DNA from 2 places in the Nanhaiella sioensis genome. Region 2 is predicted to be linked to the other one. Evidence: a T-box and tRNA genes for the amino acid it is inferred to sense, from the RefSeq annotation. Region 2 holds a T-box; the other holds one or more tRNA genes.
The links. A T-box is a leader RNA that pairs with one kind of tRNA and senses whether it is charged. The one in region 2 lies ahead of thrS (threonine--tRNA ligase), so its partner is inferred to be a tRNA-Thr.
Positions count from the first base shown of each region.

Region 1 (9,196 bases), 1.1 Mb from region 2:
GCTATCACTTACGGATGGGCCCGCGGCGCATTAGCTAGTTGGTGAGGTAACGGCTCACCAAGGCGACGATGCGTAGCCGACCTGAGAGGGTGATCGGCCACACTGGGACTGAGACACGGCCCAGACTCCTACGGGAGGCAGCAGTAGGGAATCTTCCGCAATGGACGAAAGTCTGACGGAGCAACGCCGCGTGAGTGAAGAAGGTTTTCGGATCGTAAAACTCTGTTGTTAGGGAAGAACAAGTATCGTTCGAATAGGGCGGTACCTTGACGGTACCTAACCAGAAAGCCACGGCTAACTACGTGCCAGCAGCCGCGGTAATACGTAGGTGGCAAGCGTTGTCCGGAATTATTGGGCGTAAAGCGCGCGCAGGCGGTTCCTTAAGTCTGATGTGAAAGCCCACGGCTCAACCGTGGAGGGTCATTGGAAACTGGGGAACTTGAGTGCAGAAGAGGAGAGTGGAATTCCACGTGTAGCGGTGAAATGCGTAGAGATGTGGAGGAACACCAGTGGCGAAGGCGACTCTCTGGTCTGTAACTGACGCTGAGGTGCGAAAGCGTGGGGAGCGAACAGGATTAGATACCCTGGTAGTCCACGCCGTAAACGATGAGTGCTAAGTGTTAGAGGGTTTCCGCCCTTTAGTGCTGCAGCTAACGCATTAAGCACTCCGCCTGGGGAGTACGACCGCAAGGTTGAAACTCAAAGGAATTGACGGGGGCCCGCACAAGCGGTGGAGCATGTGGTTTAATTCGAAGCAACGCGAAGAACCTTACCAGGTCTTGACATCCTCTGCCAACCCTAGAGATAGGGCGTTCCCCTTCGGGGGACAGAGTGACAGGTGGTGCATGGTTGTCGTCAGCTCGTGTCGTGAGATGTTGGGTTAAGTCCCGCAACGAGCGCAACCCTTGATCTTAGTTGCCAGCATTAAGTTGGGCACTCTAAGGTGACTGCCGGTGACAAACCGGAGGAAGGTGGGGATGACGTCAAATCATCATGCCCCTTATGACCTGGGCTACACACGTGCTACAATGGATGGTACAAAGGGCAGCAAAACCGCGAGGTTAAGCGAATCCCATAAAACCATTCTCAGTTCGGATTGCAGGCTGCAACTCGCCTGCATGAAGCCGGAATCGCTAGTAATCGCGGATCAGCATGCCGCGGTGAATACGTTCCCGGGCCTTGTACACACCGCCCGTCACACCACGAGAGTTTGTAACACCCGAAGTCGGTGGGGTAACCGTAAGGAGCCAGCCGCCTAAGGTGGGACAGATGATTGGGGTGAAGTCGTAACAAGGTAGCCGTATCGGAAGGTGCGGCTGGATCACCTCCTTTCTAAGGAAATATGTGAAGCTAGACTTCATATAAAAAGACGCTTTTGTTTTTGTTTAGTTTTGAGAGAACATTCTCTCAAAATGAAGAAGGTAAACAACAAGCTGACGAAGAAATTCGATGGCTATTTTTTACCGATGTTCCTTGAAAACTAGATAATAACGACACATTCATTGAAGAAAGTGAAAATCTTTTTTCATTATTTGATGACGGTTTGACCGTTGGTCAAATAAAAAAAGCAAATTAGCAACGAGAAGGTCGAGGAAGTAAAGTTCTGGAGCAGCGGAGTGTATCTTGCATACATGAGCAGTGGAAGAACGAAGCTGACGATGAGATTCGAAGTTGATCATTTGTTTAAGGTTAAGTTAGAAAGGGCGCACGGTGAATGCCTTGGCACTAGGAGCCGATGAAGGACGGGACTAACACCGAAATGCTTCGGGGAGCTGTAAGTAAGCATTGATCCGGAGATTTCCGAATGGGGAAACCCACTGTTCGTAATGGAGCAGTATCAATATCTGAATACATAGGGTATTGAAGGCAGACCCGGGGAACTGAAACATCTAAGTACCCGGAGGAAGAGAAAGCAAAAGCGATTTCCTGAGTAGCGGCGAGCGAAACGGAATAAGCCCAAACCAAGAGGCTTGCCTCTTGGGGTTGTAGGACACTCTATACGGAGTTACAAAGGAACGAAGTAGACGAAGCGATCTGGAAAGGTCCGTCGAAGAAGGTAACAACCCTGTAGTTGAAACTTCGTTCCCTCCAGAGTGGATCCTGAGTACGGCGGGACACGTGAAATCCCGTCGGAAGCTGGGAGGACCATCTCCCAAGGCTAAATACTCCCTAGTGACCGATAGTGAACCAGTACCGTGAGGGAAAGGTGAAAAGCACCCCGGAAGGGGAGTGAAAGAGATCCTGAAACCGTGTGCCTACAAGTAGTCAGAGCCCGTTAATGGGTGATGGCGTGCCTTTTGTAGAATGAACCGGCGAGTTACGATCCCGTGCAAGGTTAAGTTGAAGAGACGGAGCCGCAGCGAAAGCGAGTCTGAATAGGGCGAAATAGTACGTGGTCGTAGACCCGAAACCAAGTGATCTACCCATGTCCAGGGTGAAGTTCAGGTAACACTGAATGGAGGCCCGAACCCACGCACGTTGAAAAGTGCGGGGATGAGGTGTGGGTAGGGGTGAAATGCCAATCGAACTTGGAGATAGCTGGTTCTCTCCGAAATAGCTTTAGGGCTAGCCTCAAGTGAAGAGTCTTGGAGGTAGAGCACTGATTGGACTAGGGGCCCCCAACGGGTTACCGAATTCAGTCAAACTCCGAATGCCAAAGACTTATACTTGGGAGTCAGACTGCGAGTGATAAGATCCGTAGTCGAAAGGGAAACAGCCCAGACCACCAGCTAAGGTCCCAAAGTATACGTTAAGTGGAAAAGGATGTGGAGTTGCATAGACAACCAGGATGTTGGCTTAGAAGCAGCCACCATTTAAAGAGTGCGTAATAGCTCACTGGTCGAGTGACTCTGCGCCGAAAATGTACCGGGGCTAAACGTATCACCGAAGCTGTGGACTGTCCTTACGGACAGTGGTAGGAGAGCGTTCTAAGTGCAGCGAAGCTAGACCGAGAGGACTGGTGGAGCGCTTAGAAGTGAGAATGCCGGTATGAGTAGCGAAAGAGGGGTGAGAATCCCCTCCACCGAATGCCTAAGGTTTCCTGAGGAAGGCTCGTCCGCTCAGGGTAAGTCGGGACCTAAGCCGAGGCCGAAAGGCGTAGGCGATGGACAACAGGTTGAGATTCCTGTACCACCTCCTCACCATTTGAGCAATGGGGGGACGCAGAAGGATAGGGTAAGCGCACTGTTGGATATGTGCGTCCAAGCAGTTAGGCTGACAAGTAGGTAAATCCGCTTGTCATAAAGGCTGAGCTGTGATGGCGAGGGAAATATAGTACCGAAGTTCCTGATTCCACACTGCCAAGAAAAGCCTCTAGCGAGGTGAGAGGTGCCCGTACCGCAAACCGACACAGGTAGGCGAGGAGAGAATCCTAAGGTGAGCGAGAGAACTCTCGTTAAGGAACTCGGCAAAATGACCCCGTAACTTCGGGAGAAGGGGTGCTTTTTAGGGTGAATAGCCCTGAGAAGCCGCAGTGAAAAGGCCCAGGCGACTGTTTAGCAAAAACACAGGTCTCTGCGAAGCCGCAAGGCGAAGTATAGGGGCTGACACCTGCCCGGTGCTGGAAGGTTAAGAGGAGGGGTTATCCGTAAGGAGAAGCTCTGAATCGAAGCCCCAGTAAACGGCGGCCGTAACTATAACGGTCCTAAGGTAGCGAAATTCCTTGTCGGGTAAGTTCCGACCCGCACGAAAGGTGTAACGATCTGGGCACTGTCTCAACGAGAGACTCGGTGAAATTATAGTACCTGTGAAGATGCAGGTTACCCGCGACAGGACGGAAAGACCCCGTGGAGCTTTACTGTAGCCTGATATTGAATTTTGGTACAGCTTGTACAGGATAGGTAGGAGCCGTAGAAACCGGAGCGCTAGCTTCGGTGGAGGCGTCGGTGGGATACTACCCTGGCTGTATTGAAATTCTAACCTACGGAGCTAATCGCTTCGGGAGACAGTGTCAGGTGGGCAGTTTGACTGGGGCGGTCGCCTCCTAAAAAGTAACGGAGGCGCCCAAAGGTTCCCTCAGAATGGTTGGAAATCATTCGAAGAGTGCAAAGGCATAAGGGAGCTTGACTGCGAGACCTACAAGTCGAGCAGGGACGAAAGTCGGGCTTAGTGATCCGGTGGTTCCGCATGGAAGGGCCATCGCTCAACGGATAAAAGCTACCCCGGGGATAACAGGCTTATCTCCCCCAAGAGTCCACATCGACGGGGAGGTTTGGCACCTCGATGTCGGCTCATCGCATCCTGGGGCTGTAGTCGGTCCCAAGGGTTGGGCTGTTCGCCCATTAAAGCGGTACGCGAGCTGGGTTCAGAACGTCGTGAGACAGTTCGGTCCCTATCCGTCGTGGGCGTAGGAAATTTGAGAGGAGCTGTCCTTAGTACGAGAGGACCGGGATGGACACACCGCTGGTGTACCAGTTGTCCTGCCAAGGGCATAGCTGGGTAGCTATGTGTGGAAGGGATAAGTGCTGAAAGCATCTAAGCATGAAGCCCCCCTCAAGATGAGATTTCCCATAGCGTAAGCTAGTAAGATCCCTCGAAGATGACGAGGTTGATAGGTCTGAGGTGGAAGCGTGGTGACACGTGGAGCTGACAGATACTAATAGATCGAGGACTTAACCAAGTTAGAAATGCAGAGCAAGCTTTGTTCAATGAATGTCTATTATCTAGTTTTGAAGGAATATCAACTTATTCCTACATATAATGTCTGGTGGCGATAGCGAAGAGGTCACACCCGTTCCCATACCGAACACGGAAGTTAAGCTCTTCAGCGCCGATGGTAGTTGGGGGTTTCCCCCTGTGAGAGTAGGACGTTGCCAGGCTCATTGTTCCACAGTAGCTCAGTGGTAGAGCTATCGGCTGTTAACCGATCGGTCGCAGGTTCGAATCCTGCCTGTGGAGCCATGCTTCCATAGCTCAGCAGGTAGAGCACTTCCATGGTAAGGAAGAGGTCACCGGTTCAAGCCCGGTTGGGAGCTTACAATGAAAAGTATTGGCCCGTTGGTCAAGTGGTTAAGACACCGCCCTTTCACGGCGGTAACACGGGTTCGAATCCCGTACGGGTCACCACGGAGGATTAGCTCAGCTGGGAGAGCACTTGCCTTACAAGCAAGGGGTCGGCGGTTCGATCCCGTCATCCTCCACCATTAAATATTAAGCCGGTGTAGCTCAACTGGTAGAGCAACTGACTTGTAATCAGTAGGTTGGGGGTTCAAGTCCTCTCGCCGGCACCATCTATAAACATATGGAGGGGTAGCGAAGTGGCTAAACGCGGCGGACTGTAAATCCGCTCCCTGAGGGTTCGGCGGTTCGAATCCGTCCCCCTCCACCATGTTTTTTGAATAATAATGGGCTATAGCCAAGCGGTAAGGCAACGGACTTTGACTCCGTCATGCGCTGGTTCGAATCCAGCTAGCCCAGCCACTTTAGTTTTTTGTTTTGAGCCATTAGCTCAGTTGGTAGAGCATCTGACTTTTAATCAGAGGGTCGGAGGTTCGAGTCCTCCATGGCTCACTCTTAAGACGATATCTTTTTGATAGGTAAAAATACATACTACCAGAAACATCTAAATCATGTGATTTAGATGTTTTTTTGTATATATATACAAAATGTTGTTAAGTTGAATCATTGATGCTATTACAGATAAAATATAAGTATAGTCTAGAAGGGGGAAAATGTTGTGATGAAACAAGTATCAATAATTGGGGTACCTATGGATTTAGGACAAATGCGTAGAGGGGTAGATATGGGACCTAGCGCAATTCGTTACGCAGGTGTTACAGAAAGACTTGAGAATTTATCTTATGAAATAGAAGATTTAGGGGATATTGAAATTGGTAAACCTGAGAGAGCAAATGCTATCGTTGAAAATCATAAACTCCGAAACTTGAAAGCGGTTGCTGAAGCGAGTGAACGTTTAGCAGATAAAGTCCAGGGGGTAATTAAAGAAAAACGTTTTCCATTAGTTCTTGGTGGAGATCACAGTATTGCCATTGGAACATTAGCTGGAGTTGCGAAGAGTTATAATAATTTAGGTGTGATATGGTACGATGCTCATGGAGATCTAAACACAGAGGAAACCTCTCCGACAGGAAATATCCATGGAATGCCGTTAGCAACAAGTATGGGTATTGGTCATAAGACCTTAACAGAGATAGCAGGATATACTCCAAAGGTTAAACCTGAAAATATCGTTATTATTGGTGCAAGATCACTTGATGACGGAGAAAAAGAACTTATTAAAGAAAAAGGTATAACTGTTTATACAATGCATGAGATTGATCGTTTAGGTATGGCTAATGTTATGGAGCAGGCTATTAATTACCTTAAAGATCGTACTGATGGTGTACACTTGTCATTAGATTTAGATGGCTTGGATCCACATGATGCTCCAGGTGTAGGCACACCAGTAATTGGTGGGATAAGCTATCGTGAGAGCCATTTAGCAATGGAAATGTTAGCAGAAGCAAATATTATTACATCTGCTGAATTTGTTGAAGTAAACCCTATACTTGATGAAAGAAATACTACAGCTACTGTTGCAGTAGCATTAATTGGCTCGCTATTTGGAGAAAAACTACTTTAATGAATAGATGTATGGACTGTGTTTTTAGGTGGAGTGAAATCTCCACCTAATTTTATTAAGAAACACGTTGACTATAGATAATATAATATATTAGAAATGATTGCTTACTATAAACTCTCTCTTTATTACGAACTTTCCCTTCCTATATCATCGAATTTTGTAATCCTCATGGAAATTATACTATTTTAAACACACCCCTCCTTAATTTTGTTAAAATATTTATATGCATATTTTGAAACCTTTTATAAGTTAGAGACGTAAATAAGCTAGCCGCATGGAGCGGGGGTATGAATAATATGGAAACAATTGTAAAAAAAAGAATAAAACAAGTTATTAAAGGAGATCAAAACGCATTTGCAGAAATTGTAGAGATTTATAAAGATAAAGTATTTCAATTATGCTATAGAATGCTCGGAAATCGTCATGAGGCTGAGGATATTGCCCAAGAAGCTTTTATTCGTGCATATACAAATATTCAAAGCTTTAATCAAGATCTCAAATTCTCGACTTGGTTATACCGAATTGCTACAAATCTTTCAATTGATAGAATTAGGAAAAAGAAACCAGACTATTATTTAGATGCAGAAGTTTCTGGAACAGACGGGCTGACTATGTATTCTAATGTAGCTGCCGATGAAGCTTTGCCTGAAGAAGAGCTTGAGAGACTAGAATTACATGAAACGATCCAAGGCGAAATATTGAAGCTTCCAGAAAAATATCGTACAGTCATCGTATTGAAATATATTGATGAATTACCTTTGAAAGAAATTAGTAAAATATTGGATTTACCTATAGGTACGGTAAAGACACGGATTCATCGTGGTAGAGAAGCATTAAGAAACCAACTTCGAAATGTATAATGAAGGGGTGATTAAAAATGAAATGTCCTGAGAACATTGTTTATTTAATGCATGAATATTTAGATGAAGATATTTCACTAGAAGATAAAAACTTGTTAATTGATCATGTGAAAAGTTGTGAAGACTGTGAGGCGCACTTCCATGAACTTAAAAAATCAATTGCGCTCGTCCAAAGTATTTCACATGTAGAGGCACCTAGCAATTTCACAAATAACGTCATGCAAAGTTTGCCTAAAGAAAAACGATCAGCTGGCGCAAGGCGTTGGTTGAGAAATCATCCTTTTCTAACAGCGGCATCGCTTTTTATCGTCTTAATGGCAGGTAGTATTTTTTCAAACTGGACAGAGGATGACCAGTTTTCTGTATCTAAGCAACCGAATCTAATTATCCAAAACACTACTGTGACCGTTCCAGAAGGTGAAATAGTTGAAGGGCCAGTCATTGTAAAAAATGGTACGCTCAAAATAGAAGGGGAAATTAACGGTGATGCAACAGTGATTAATGGAGATCAGTATCTTGCTTCTGCTGGTAATGTTACGGGCGAAATTAAGGAAATTAATGAATTATTTGAATGGTTATGGTATCATCTAAAGGATATTGCAAAGGATACAGTAAATCTATTTGACCAAGATCAGTCAAAGTAGATACAGAATAATGAGGGTCATCTTAATAAAGATGCCCTTTTTTTCTAAGGTTGTTTTCGCAGTAATTGTTGGTTTGTGCAATAAGAGTTAAACGCGAATACCTCTAAGCGAGGAGCATCTTTTCTCCTCTAAAACCATGTAAACCATATAATATTCACCAGTTACTCAAATTAAAGTAGAAAAAGGAACAAGGTTTACGAAAAGAGCGTCTATTTTTTTATGAAATGAAGGCCCCATATAGCTTTTTTGTAAATTTCACGTTGGCTACAACGTTTGCGAAAAAACTTAATACTAATAATAATATATAATACATTATTTTAGGTTTAATTAGGTTTAGTATGATATATGCTATAATAGTCATATTTATATAGAAGAGTAAGTCAAGTACTTGAATAATGGAGGAAGTGTGAGAATGTCTTCAGAGGGTCTCTCAATCTTTAATTATCTAGGTATTATCGTCGATATTCTCGTTGTTTGGTATGTTATCTATAAGCTAATAATGGTCGTACGAGGAACGAGAGCTGTACAGCTTCTCAAAGGAATCACTGTTATTATAACCATTCACATATTAAGTCAGTATTTAGGCTTAAAAACGTTAGGATGGTTAATGAATCAAGTGATAACATGGGGATTTTTAGCTATCATTATTATTTTTCAGCCTGAGCTACGTCGTGCACTAGAACAATTAGGACGAGGTAGATTCTTTTCAAGAATTACGATTAATGAGGAAGAAGAACAAGCAAACTCGATTGAAGCCATTGTAAAAGCTACAGATTATATGGCAAAACGTCGTATTGGCGCTTTGATTACGATTGAGCGTGAAACAGGGATGAGCGATTATATTGAAACAGGAATACCACTTCATGCTAAGGTTTCTTCCGAATTGCTTATCAATATTTTTATCCCAAATACACCACTTCATGATGGCGCGGTCGTGTTACAAAATAATCAAGTGTCTGCAGCTGCGTGTTATTTACCATTGTCAGAAAGTCCATTTATATCTAAAGAGCTTGGAACGAGGCATCGAGCAGCGCTAGGTGTGAGTGAAGTAACGGATAGCCTTACGATCGTTGTTTCAGAAGAAACTGGTAGTGTTTCTCTAACTAAGAATG
Region 1 is NZ_JBKAEG010000001.1:2,016,479-2,025,674, reverse strand. It holds rRNA gene V1503_RS09510 (16S ribosomal RNA) at 1-1,332, shown strand, start outside; rRNA gene V1503_RS09505 (23S ribosomal RNA) at 1,688-4,618, shown strand; rRNA gene rrf (5S ribosomal RNA) at 4,702-4,817, shown strand; tRNA gene V1503_RS09495 (tRNA-Asn) at 4,825-4,899, shown strand; tRNA gene V1503_RS09490 (tRNA-Thr) at 4,901-4,973, shown strand; tRNA gene V1503_RS09485 (tRNA-Glu) at 4,990-5,064, shown strand; tRNA gene V1503_RS09480 (tRNA-Val) at 5,066-5,141, shown strand; tRNA gene V1503_RS09475 (tRNA-Thr) at 5,153-5,228, shown strand; tRNA gene V1503_RS09470 (tRNA-Tyr) at 5,242-5,326, shown strand; tRNA gene V1503_RS09465 (tRNA-Gln) at 5,344-5,418, shown strand; tRNA gene V1503_RS09460 (tRNA-Lys) at 5,436-5,508, shown strand; gene rocF (arginase) at 5,678-6,580, shown strand; gene sigW (RNA polymerase sigma factor SigW) at 6,877-7,440, shown strand; gene V1503_RS09445 (anti-sigma factor family protein) at 7,458-8,084, shown strand; gene cdaA (diadenylate cyclase CdaA) at 8,497-9,196, shown strand, end outside.
Region 1: it has a tRNA-Thr gene. The T-box ahead of thrS (threonine--tRNA ligase) is inferred to sense a tRNA for this amino acid. The anticodon was not compared.

Region 2 (9,196 bases):
TACTTACATTAGAAAAACTGATATGTATTATATGCTTCTTATAGTCTTTAGAAAAGATGTACCAAAACCTAGTAGTTGTATACGTTAGTACGAAAACAGCTTATTACGACAAGTAACAATTAATGCGAAAGAAGCCTATATTAAAAACTCAGCAAGAAAAGAACGGAGCTGATTGTATGAAATGCCCTTCTTGTCAACATAATGGAACTAGGGTATTAGATTCTCGGCCTGTAGATGAAGGACGCGCTATAAGAAGAAGACGTGAATGTGAAGTGTGTCAATATCGGGTTACAACGTTTGAAAAAGTGGAAGAACTACCACTTATCGTTGTTAAAAAAGAAGGAACAAGAGAAGAGTTCAGTCGCGAAAAGATTCTACGTGGCCTTATTAAAGCTTGTGAGAAAAGGCCTGTTTCCTTAACTCAATTAGAAGATATCATTAACTTCATTGAGAAGGACTTAAGAAGCCAAGGTTATTCCGAAGTAGGTAGCGAGATGATAGGTGAGATGGTCATGGAAAAGTTGTCCAAAATTGATGAAGTATCATACGTTCGTTTTGCTTCTGTTTACAGACAATTTAAAGATATCAACGTTTTTATAGAAGAATTAAAAGAACTAATTAAAAAAGAAATTTAGATAGGAGCTTAAGAATATTCTTCAAGCTCTTTTTTTAATATATTGAACATAGGAATAGTTAGAATATCTATGAAAGGTTAGGTTATATAGTGGAACATCATTGGAAAGAATTAATTCCTGTAGATCGATATTATGTGAGTTGTAAAACAATTTTACAAGAGTTTGATCGAAAAATAATAACGTTGCTCTATCAACCATTAATTGAAAATGGTGCTTTTAGTTTATTTATGACTCTATGGGCTGAACTTGAAGAAAATAGATTGTGGAGTGAAGAATCTACACACCATAGTTTAATGGGGCTTATGCAGTGTAATTTACATGAAATTTTTAGACAAAGGCTTAAGCTTGAGGGAATTGGACTATTAAAAACATATGAAAAAAAAGAAAATGATGTTCGTCATTTTATTTATGAGCTGCAACCTCCATTATCTCCTGATCAATTTTTTAATGACGGAGTATTAAATGTTTTTTTGTATAATAGAGTTGGGAAAAATAAATATGCAAAGCTAAAACGTTTCTTCTCAGACAAACAAATCGACAGCATTCAATATACACCTATAACAAAATCGTTTAATGAGATTTTTAAATCTATTCACCCTTCCGAAATGGTATCTAACGCTAACGATGAGATCATTGAACAGTTAATACCTCAAGAAGGAAATAACTATATCAATAATGCTGCAAAAAATGAACCAACTTATTTGCAAGAAGCATTTAACTTTAATTTATTTTTCGCTGGCTTATCCGAAAGTATGGTACCAAAAAAGGCGATTACTGATAAAGTAAAAGACATGATAACAAAGCTATCGTTTTTATATGAAATAGACCCAATAGAAATGCAAAAAATTACGATGAGTTCGTTAACTATGGATGATAAAATTGATATAGAAAAACTTCGCAAAGAAGCACGAGACTGGTATAAATTTGAGAATGGTGATCGGCTACCTTCTATTGTCGAGCAAGTACAACCGATCACACAAAGGACAATGAATGATCAACAAGTAGAAACGAAGGAAGACCAACTGATAAAACAACTTGAATTAATATCACCAAAGAAGGTTTTAATGGATCTTGCGGATGGTTCTGTACCATCAGCTGCTGACCTTCAAATTATTGAAGATGTGATGGTTAATCAGAAATTATTACCAGGAGTTGTGAACGTCTTAATATATTATGTGTTGCTTCGTACTGATATGAAGCTCACAAGAGGCTACGTTGAAAAGATAGCTAGTCATTGGTCGAGAAAAAATATTAAAACCGTGAAACAAGCGATGGAGCTTGCTAAACAAGAGCATCGGCAATATCAAACCTGGGCGAATACAAATAATAAAAAACGTTCTGCCTCAACAAAAAAACCAGTTCGTAAAGAATTGTTACCTGATTGGTTTGTTGAAGAGAAACAGGATCAGGTAAGTGAAGAAAAAGTGGAAGAAGTAGATTTTGAAAAGGAAAGGCAAAAGCTTCAGGAGCGAATTAATAAATATAAAGGAAACTCAAAATAGGAAAAGAGGGGAGCAGAGTGGAGCGAATTAACGAAACGATGTCTAAATTGTTCCAAAATGATAAGTTTCAACTACGTCTAAATCAGATGAAAACTGAAATACTCCAAAATCCTGATATCCAACAATTTTTAAATCAACATCATGATAGAGTCACAGGAGATATGATTGACCGTAGCTTAAATAAATTATATGAATATATTAGCCAGTCGAAAAATTGTCAGAAATGTATATCTTTCGATCGGTGTTCAAATATGATCAAAGGGTACGAGCCAACTTTAATTATTAGTGGAAATTCAATTGATATACAATATGATAAATGTAATAAAAAACTAAAATACGATGAGCAAAAAAAGCAACAAGATCTTATACAGTCCATTAATATTCCAAGTGAAATACTTCTAGCTACTATTGATCAAGTTGCTTTAGATGATAAAAGTAGACTAAAAGCTGTTCATTTAATACAAGACTTTATAGAAAAGTATGATAAAGACAAGAACGGAGGGAGAGGTTTATTCTTTCATGGCCCGTTTGGAGTAGGTAAGACATATCTTTTAGGGGCCATTGCAAATGAATTAGCAAGCAAAAACGTCGCTACAATGCTAATATATCTCCCAGAATTTTTACGTGAACTGAAAGGTTCATTTCAGGATCAATCGTTAAATCATAAAATTGAAGTGGTAAAAAAGGTGTCGGTACTTATGCTTGATGATATTGGAGCTGAATCAATGACAAGCTGGACACGTGATGAGATTTTAGGGCCCATTTTACAGTATCGAATGCTTGAGAACTTACCAACATTCTTTACATCCAATTTTAGTTATGATCAACTTCAGCATCATCTATCTTATTCTCAACGGGGCGAAGAAGAAAAGCTGAAAGCAGCGAGGATTATGGAGCGAATAAAATATTTAACGATTCCTGTTGAAATTACTGGGAAAAATAGAAGATACGACAAGAATTGAACTGATACGGCTATCCTTACTATGGATACGCCGTTTTTAGTTGGTTGTATAGTTTTGCGTTTTACCACAAAGCTTCCTCTCCACCTTCTTAGTATGAAAAACCACCAGTTGTCGAGATGTATATATACGTTTTACTATTGCACTGTTATAGGGAATCTTTAAAAGTGAATTTCGTCTCTAATGGTCTTTACAAGCTTACAGCAGCAAAACGGTGTTATATGTGACTAAAGGGTTTGTAGATAAAAAGGACAAGTAATAATGGGTAAACGGCCTTTCTTATAAACAGCGAAAATGAAACTTCTAAAATAATCATATCCCCCATATATATATAAACAGGTGTTGGCAAAAGGGGGGACAAACTTGATTGAAATTTATTTTCAAAATAAATTAGATGCAAGTGAAGTGTGTGAGAGGTTAAAAAGTGGAGCTGACCATTCAGTTCTAATTACATATGATTTTGCCCATTTAGTTAAAATCGGCCCTGACAAAGATATGAAAAAGATTATAGATATGCTTGTTATCCCTGTGCTTCTAAACTACATAATTGATAAAAAGGAGGATGAGTGGTTACAATCATTTATTGTAAATTCATTTTATTTTAAGAATACGGACGAGCAAAGACAAATAATCGAGATAGCACATACAATATTTAATGGGGAGAGGAATGATCTCCCGGCTATGAAATGTGCCCGATCTAGAATAACACTTATTAAACAATCATTAGAAGATTTTTTGCACGAATCTATATCGTTTTCATTCGATTCATTTATCCGTTTTCGCTTAAAGAAATATTTTGAACAATTATTGGAATACACTGAACTAGCTATAGATGAGTATAAGCTTGAGCAGGAATATCAAAATTTTATTCAAACATTACGTGACTTACTACATGTACGACAAGCGGTTTATTCTAAGATCCATCTGTTACATGACAATGGACATTTATTCCATTTTTTTAATGATCGATATGTACAATTGCAAAGGGAAGATTTGACGAAACAAATAGATCGGAAAATGATGATTTCACAATCTATTTACATAGATTCATCTGTCATTGCACCTCTTGTATCGCTAGCACCACAATCTGTAATGATTTATAGTGATGAAATTGATCATAGTTTAATACAAACCATCCACAACATCTTTCAAGAACGTGTAAAGATCTATCCAAAGCAAGATTTCCAGCAATTAAGTCACTACAATAGATAATGGACTGAAAAATAATTGTATAATAGGCTTGATTTTCGACACTAATAAAAATATAATTACCTACATAAATAATTTTTGAACAACTTCTTTAAAGGTTATGATGAGGACATGGGTATCATTTTTACGGTTTATAGAGAGGGAAGACTCGGCTGAAATCTTCCTAACACGAAAAATATACTTACCACCTCTAAACTTCAGTAGTGAACGATTGTTTCAATTTATTAATTACTGGCGGGATATCCGTTATCTATGTCTTGAGCTTACTATATCTATCTTTGCATGCAGATAAGTAAGAAACAAGGGTGGAACCACGAGACCAAACTCGTCCCTTTTTTAGGGATGAGTTTTTTTGTTTTTCGATGTTTTCCACAACGGATTGTTATTTTTGAGGTAGTTACATTAAATGATGAAAAAAGGAGTGAGTAGGATGTCAGAAATGATTAACATGACATTTCCAGATGGAGCTATTAAGGAGTATGAGAAAGGAATCACGACAGAAGATATTGCGGCATCCATAAGTCCGGGGTTAAAGAAAAAGGCAATTGCAGGAAAATTAAATGGTGAGCTTATTGATCTTCGATCACCAATTTTACAAGATGGTACTATTTCAATCATTACACAAAGTGAGGATGAGGCGTTAGAAATTTTACGTCATAGTACAGCTCACTTATTGGCACAGGCAATCAAACGTGTTTATAAAAATGTGAAGCTTGGTGTAGGTCCAGTAATTGAAAATGGATTTTATTACGATATTGATATGGAAGAATCTATTCGTCCAGACGACTTACAAAAAATTGAAAAAGAAATGAAGAAAATTGTTAATGAAAATATTGAAATTGTACGTCACGAAGTGAGTCGTGAAGAAGCAATAAAGCGTTTTGAAGAAATAGATGATAATCTAAAGCTTGAGTTAATAAATGATATTCCAGCAGGTGAGACTGTATCAATTTATGAGCAAGGCGAATTTTTTGACCTTTGCAGAGGAGTTCATGTACCCTTTACGAGCAAAATTAAAGAATTTAAGCTACTAAGCATCGCTGGAGCATACTGGCGTGGTGATAGTAAAAATAAGATGCTTCAACGTATTTATGGAACAGCTTTCTTTAAAAAAGAAGAGTTGAAGGAACATTTACGCTTTCTAGAAGAGGCAAAAGAACGCGACCATCGAAAAATAGGAAAAGAACTAAACTTATTTTCTAATTCAATAACAGTTGGGCAAGGCTTACCGTTATGGCTACCAAAAGGTGCTACTATTCGAAGAGTCATTGAGCGTTATATCGTTGATAAAGAAGAAAAGCTAGGATATCAACACGTATATACTCCAGTATTAGGAAGTGTAGATTTATACAAGACTTCTGGACACTGGGATCATTATCAAGAAGACATGTTTCCAAAGATGGAAATGGATAATGAAGAATTAGTATTAAGACCGATGAATTGCCCACATCATATGATGATTTATAAAAATGAAATCCATAGCTATCGAAAACTACCAATTCGAATTGCTGAGCTTGGTACGATGCATCGTTACGAAATGTCAGGTGCTTTATCCGGCTTACAACGTGTACGGGGTATGACATTAAATGACGCTCATATTTTTACTAGGCCTGATCAAATCAAAGATGAATTTATTCGTGTTGTCCGACTTATTCAAGAAGTATATAAAGACTTCGGTATTAATGACTATTCCTTCCGTTTGTCTTATCGGGATCCTGAAGATAAAGAAAAATATTTTGACGATGATGTGATGTGGGAAAAAGCACAAAGTATGCTAAAAGAAGCGATGGATGATCTCCAATTAGAATATTATGAAGCAGATGGAGAAGCGGCTTTTTATGGACCAAAGCTTGATGTTCAAGTTAGAACTGCATTAGGTAAAGATGAAACTTTATCAACTGTACAACTTGACTTTTTATTACCTGAACGTTTTGATCTCACATACGTTGGTGAGGATGGGAAACAGCATCGCCCAGTTGTTATTCACCGTGGGGTTGTATCTACAATGGAAAGGTTCGTAGCCTTTTTAATTGAGGAGTACAAGGGAGCCTTCCCTACATGGTTAGCTCCTGTACAAGTTGAGGTCATTCCAGTCTCTCCTGATGTTCACCTAGCGTATGCTAAAGAGGTACAGGAACAGCTTCAAGCTCAAGGGTTTCGAGTTGAATTAGATGAACGTGATGAAAAAATTGGATATAAAATTCGTGAGCATCAAATGCAAAAAGTTCCTTATATGCTTGTTGTTGGTGATAATGAAATTAGTGAAAAAGCAGTGAATGTGCGAAAATATGGAGAGCAGAAATCTGAGACAGTTCCATTTGTTGAATTCTTAGAAGGATTAACAAAAGAAGTTAATCGTTAAGTACTAATATTTTCATGTTGCATATTAAAATGGAATTTGATAGAATAATAAACGTTGCTTGTTAATATTCTTTTTCTTGACACAATAAATTGTTAATGATAAAATAGCTAAGGTGATAAAAGAATACTTGTTTGTTAAAAAGAAGAAGCACCCGCTTCTCACCTGTTTGACGCATGTTTGCAGTTGCCAGGTATACGATATGTGTCTTTACTAATAAATCGTAAAGTGTGGGTGCCTTGTGTACTCACACTTTTTTGCATGATTGGTCATAATTATCCATGATTACAGTGGAACAATACTTATCAATTGTTGTAGAGTACACAATAGTTCAAATAATGTGTTTAAAAAACCTTGGAGGTGGCTACTTATTAGCAAGGATATGTTCGTCAATGAGAGCATACGTGCTCGCGAAGTTCGTTTAATTGGTAAAGATGGTGATCAGCTTGGAATTAAATCTAAGCATGAAGCATTAGAAATTGCAGCCAGAGCGAATCTTGATTTAGTTTTAGTTGCTCCAAACGCGAAACCGCCAGTTTGTCGTATTATGGACTATGGAAAATTCCGTTTTGAACAACAGAAAAAAGATAAAGAAGCACGCAAGAATCAAAAAGTTATTAGTCTGAAAGAAGTTCGCTTAAGTCCAACTATTGAAGAGCATGACTTTAACACAAAACTTCGTAACGCTCGTAAGTTCCTTGAAAAAGGAGACAAAGTTAAGGCGTCAATTCGTTTTAAAGGGCGAGCAATTACGCATAAAGAAATTGGTCAACGTGTATTAGATCGCTTTTCAGAAGCTTGTAATGATATAAGTGTAGTTGAATCAAAGCCCAAAATGGAAGGGCGTAGCATGTTTTTAATATTAGCACCAAATAATGAAAAGTAATGAAATGAGGAGGAACACCTTATGCCTAAAATGAAAACTCATCGTGGCGCTGCAAAGCGTTTTAAGAAAACTGGATCAGGGAAACTGAAGCGTTCACACGCTTATACTAGCCATTTATTTGCTAACAAATCTACAAAGCAAAAACGTAAACTACGTAAAGGTACATTAGTAAGCTCAGGCGATTACAAACGTATTCGTCACTTGCTTGATAACTTAAAATAATTCGTTTTATATACAGGGAGTTCAAATTAGTGGAGAAGAACAAGCCGATGATTAGTGTATAGCATTCACGAAGAGTGAAAGTAAGCTAACACACTTATCTAAAGCTTAATTCTCCTGATATTTTGATCATCTTATCGATTTTAGGAGGAAACTACTATGCCAAGAGTAAAAGGCGGTACAGTGACGCGTCAACGTCGTAAAAAAGTAATAAAATTAGCTAAGGGATATTACGGTTCTAAACATACATTATATAAAGTTGCTAATCAACAAGTAATGAAATCATTAATGTATGCATACCGTGATCGTCGTCAGAAAAAACGTGACTTCCGTAAGCTATGGATCACTCGTATTAACGCAGCAGCACGTATGAATGGTCTTTCATATAGCCGCATGATGAACGGTTTGAAAATTGCTGGTATTGAAGTAAACCGTAAAATGCTAGCTGATCTTGCTATTCATGATGAAAAAGCATTTGCTGAGTTAGCTACAGTTGCAAAAAACAGCTTAAATAAATAATGATAAAAAAGGTCATTCTCAACGTTGAGAATGGCCTTTTTATGAGATAAGAAAGTTTATATTTTTCAAAGTTTTAAATGCTGTATGTCGGTAAATCTAGTGGTTAGGAAAAACCATATTAAAGTGAAAAGTGTTGGTAGGTGGAGTCTGGATGACATTGACATACAGGATGTGGGTGTTCTTAGGTTGATTTGGAGGCACTTGGTAGTTTGTAGGAGGGAGGGAGAATGAATGAAAGAGGTATTTTTACTTTTATATGTAATATTAAATTTAGTTGGATATGTTGTCATGTATATTGATAAAAGGAAAGCAAAACAGCAAAAGTGGAGAATTTCAGAGAAGTCACTTTGGTATACCGCGCTAGTTGGAGGAGCGTTCGGTTTATGGATAGGAATGTACCGACATAGACATAAAACAAAACATAAAATGTTTACTATTGGACTCCCTATAGTAGCAACCGCCCACTTATTAATTTTTGCATCAATATTGGTTGTTTTGTCATAATTGCTACTTGCGAAGTATATCATGAAATAGCACTGCTATTGTCGTTCACATTATAAATGCCTTTAGAATCAAAACCAAAGATAAATATCCTCTCTTGCACTTAATAGTTGTGCAGCATAGATCGATGGGGTGAGCTTGTGAATGAAGCTATGACAATGTTATTTGTTATTACTGATTCTAGTGGTTACATGGCACCGATCATTTTTATTTTTTTTCATTTGGTTCGACAATTTATTTTTATTCCAGTACCGATTGTATGTATAGCAGGTGGAGTGTTGTTTGGAGCTGTTTTAGGAACGGTATATTCAATCATTGGTTTATCAATGGCGGGTATTATGTTTTTTATTTTATTTCAATATATTCCTAAAGTATTTCAAAAAATGCTATCTTTAAAAAAGAAATGG
Region 2 is NZ_JBKAEG010000001.1:3,159,100-3,168,295, forward strand. It holds gene nrdR (transcriptional regulator NrdR) at 177-635, shown strand; gene V1503_RS14640 (replication initiation and membrane attachment family protein) at 725-2,137, shown strand; gene dnaI (primosomal protein DnaI) at 2,155-3,099, shown strand; gene ytxC (putative sporulation protein YtxC) at 3,460-4,308, shown strand; T-box leader at 4,397-4,641, shown strand; gene thrS (threonine--tRNA ligase) at 4,736-6,667, shown strand; ribosomal protein L20 leader region at 6,801-6,929, shown strand; gene infC (translation initiation factor IF-3) at 7,047-7,550, shown strand; gene rpmI (50S ribosomal protein L35) at 7,572-7,772, shown strand; gene rplT (50S ribosomal protein L20) at 7,929-8,288, shown strand; gene V1503_RS14675 (DUF1294 domain-containing protein) at 8,520-8,792, shown strand; gene V1503_RS14680 (TVP38/TMEM64 family protein) at 8,930-9,196, shown strand, end outside.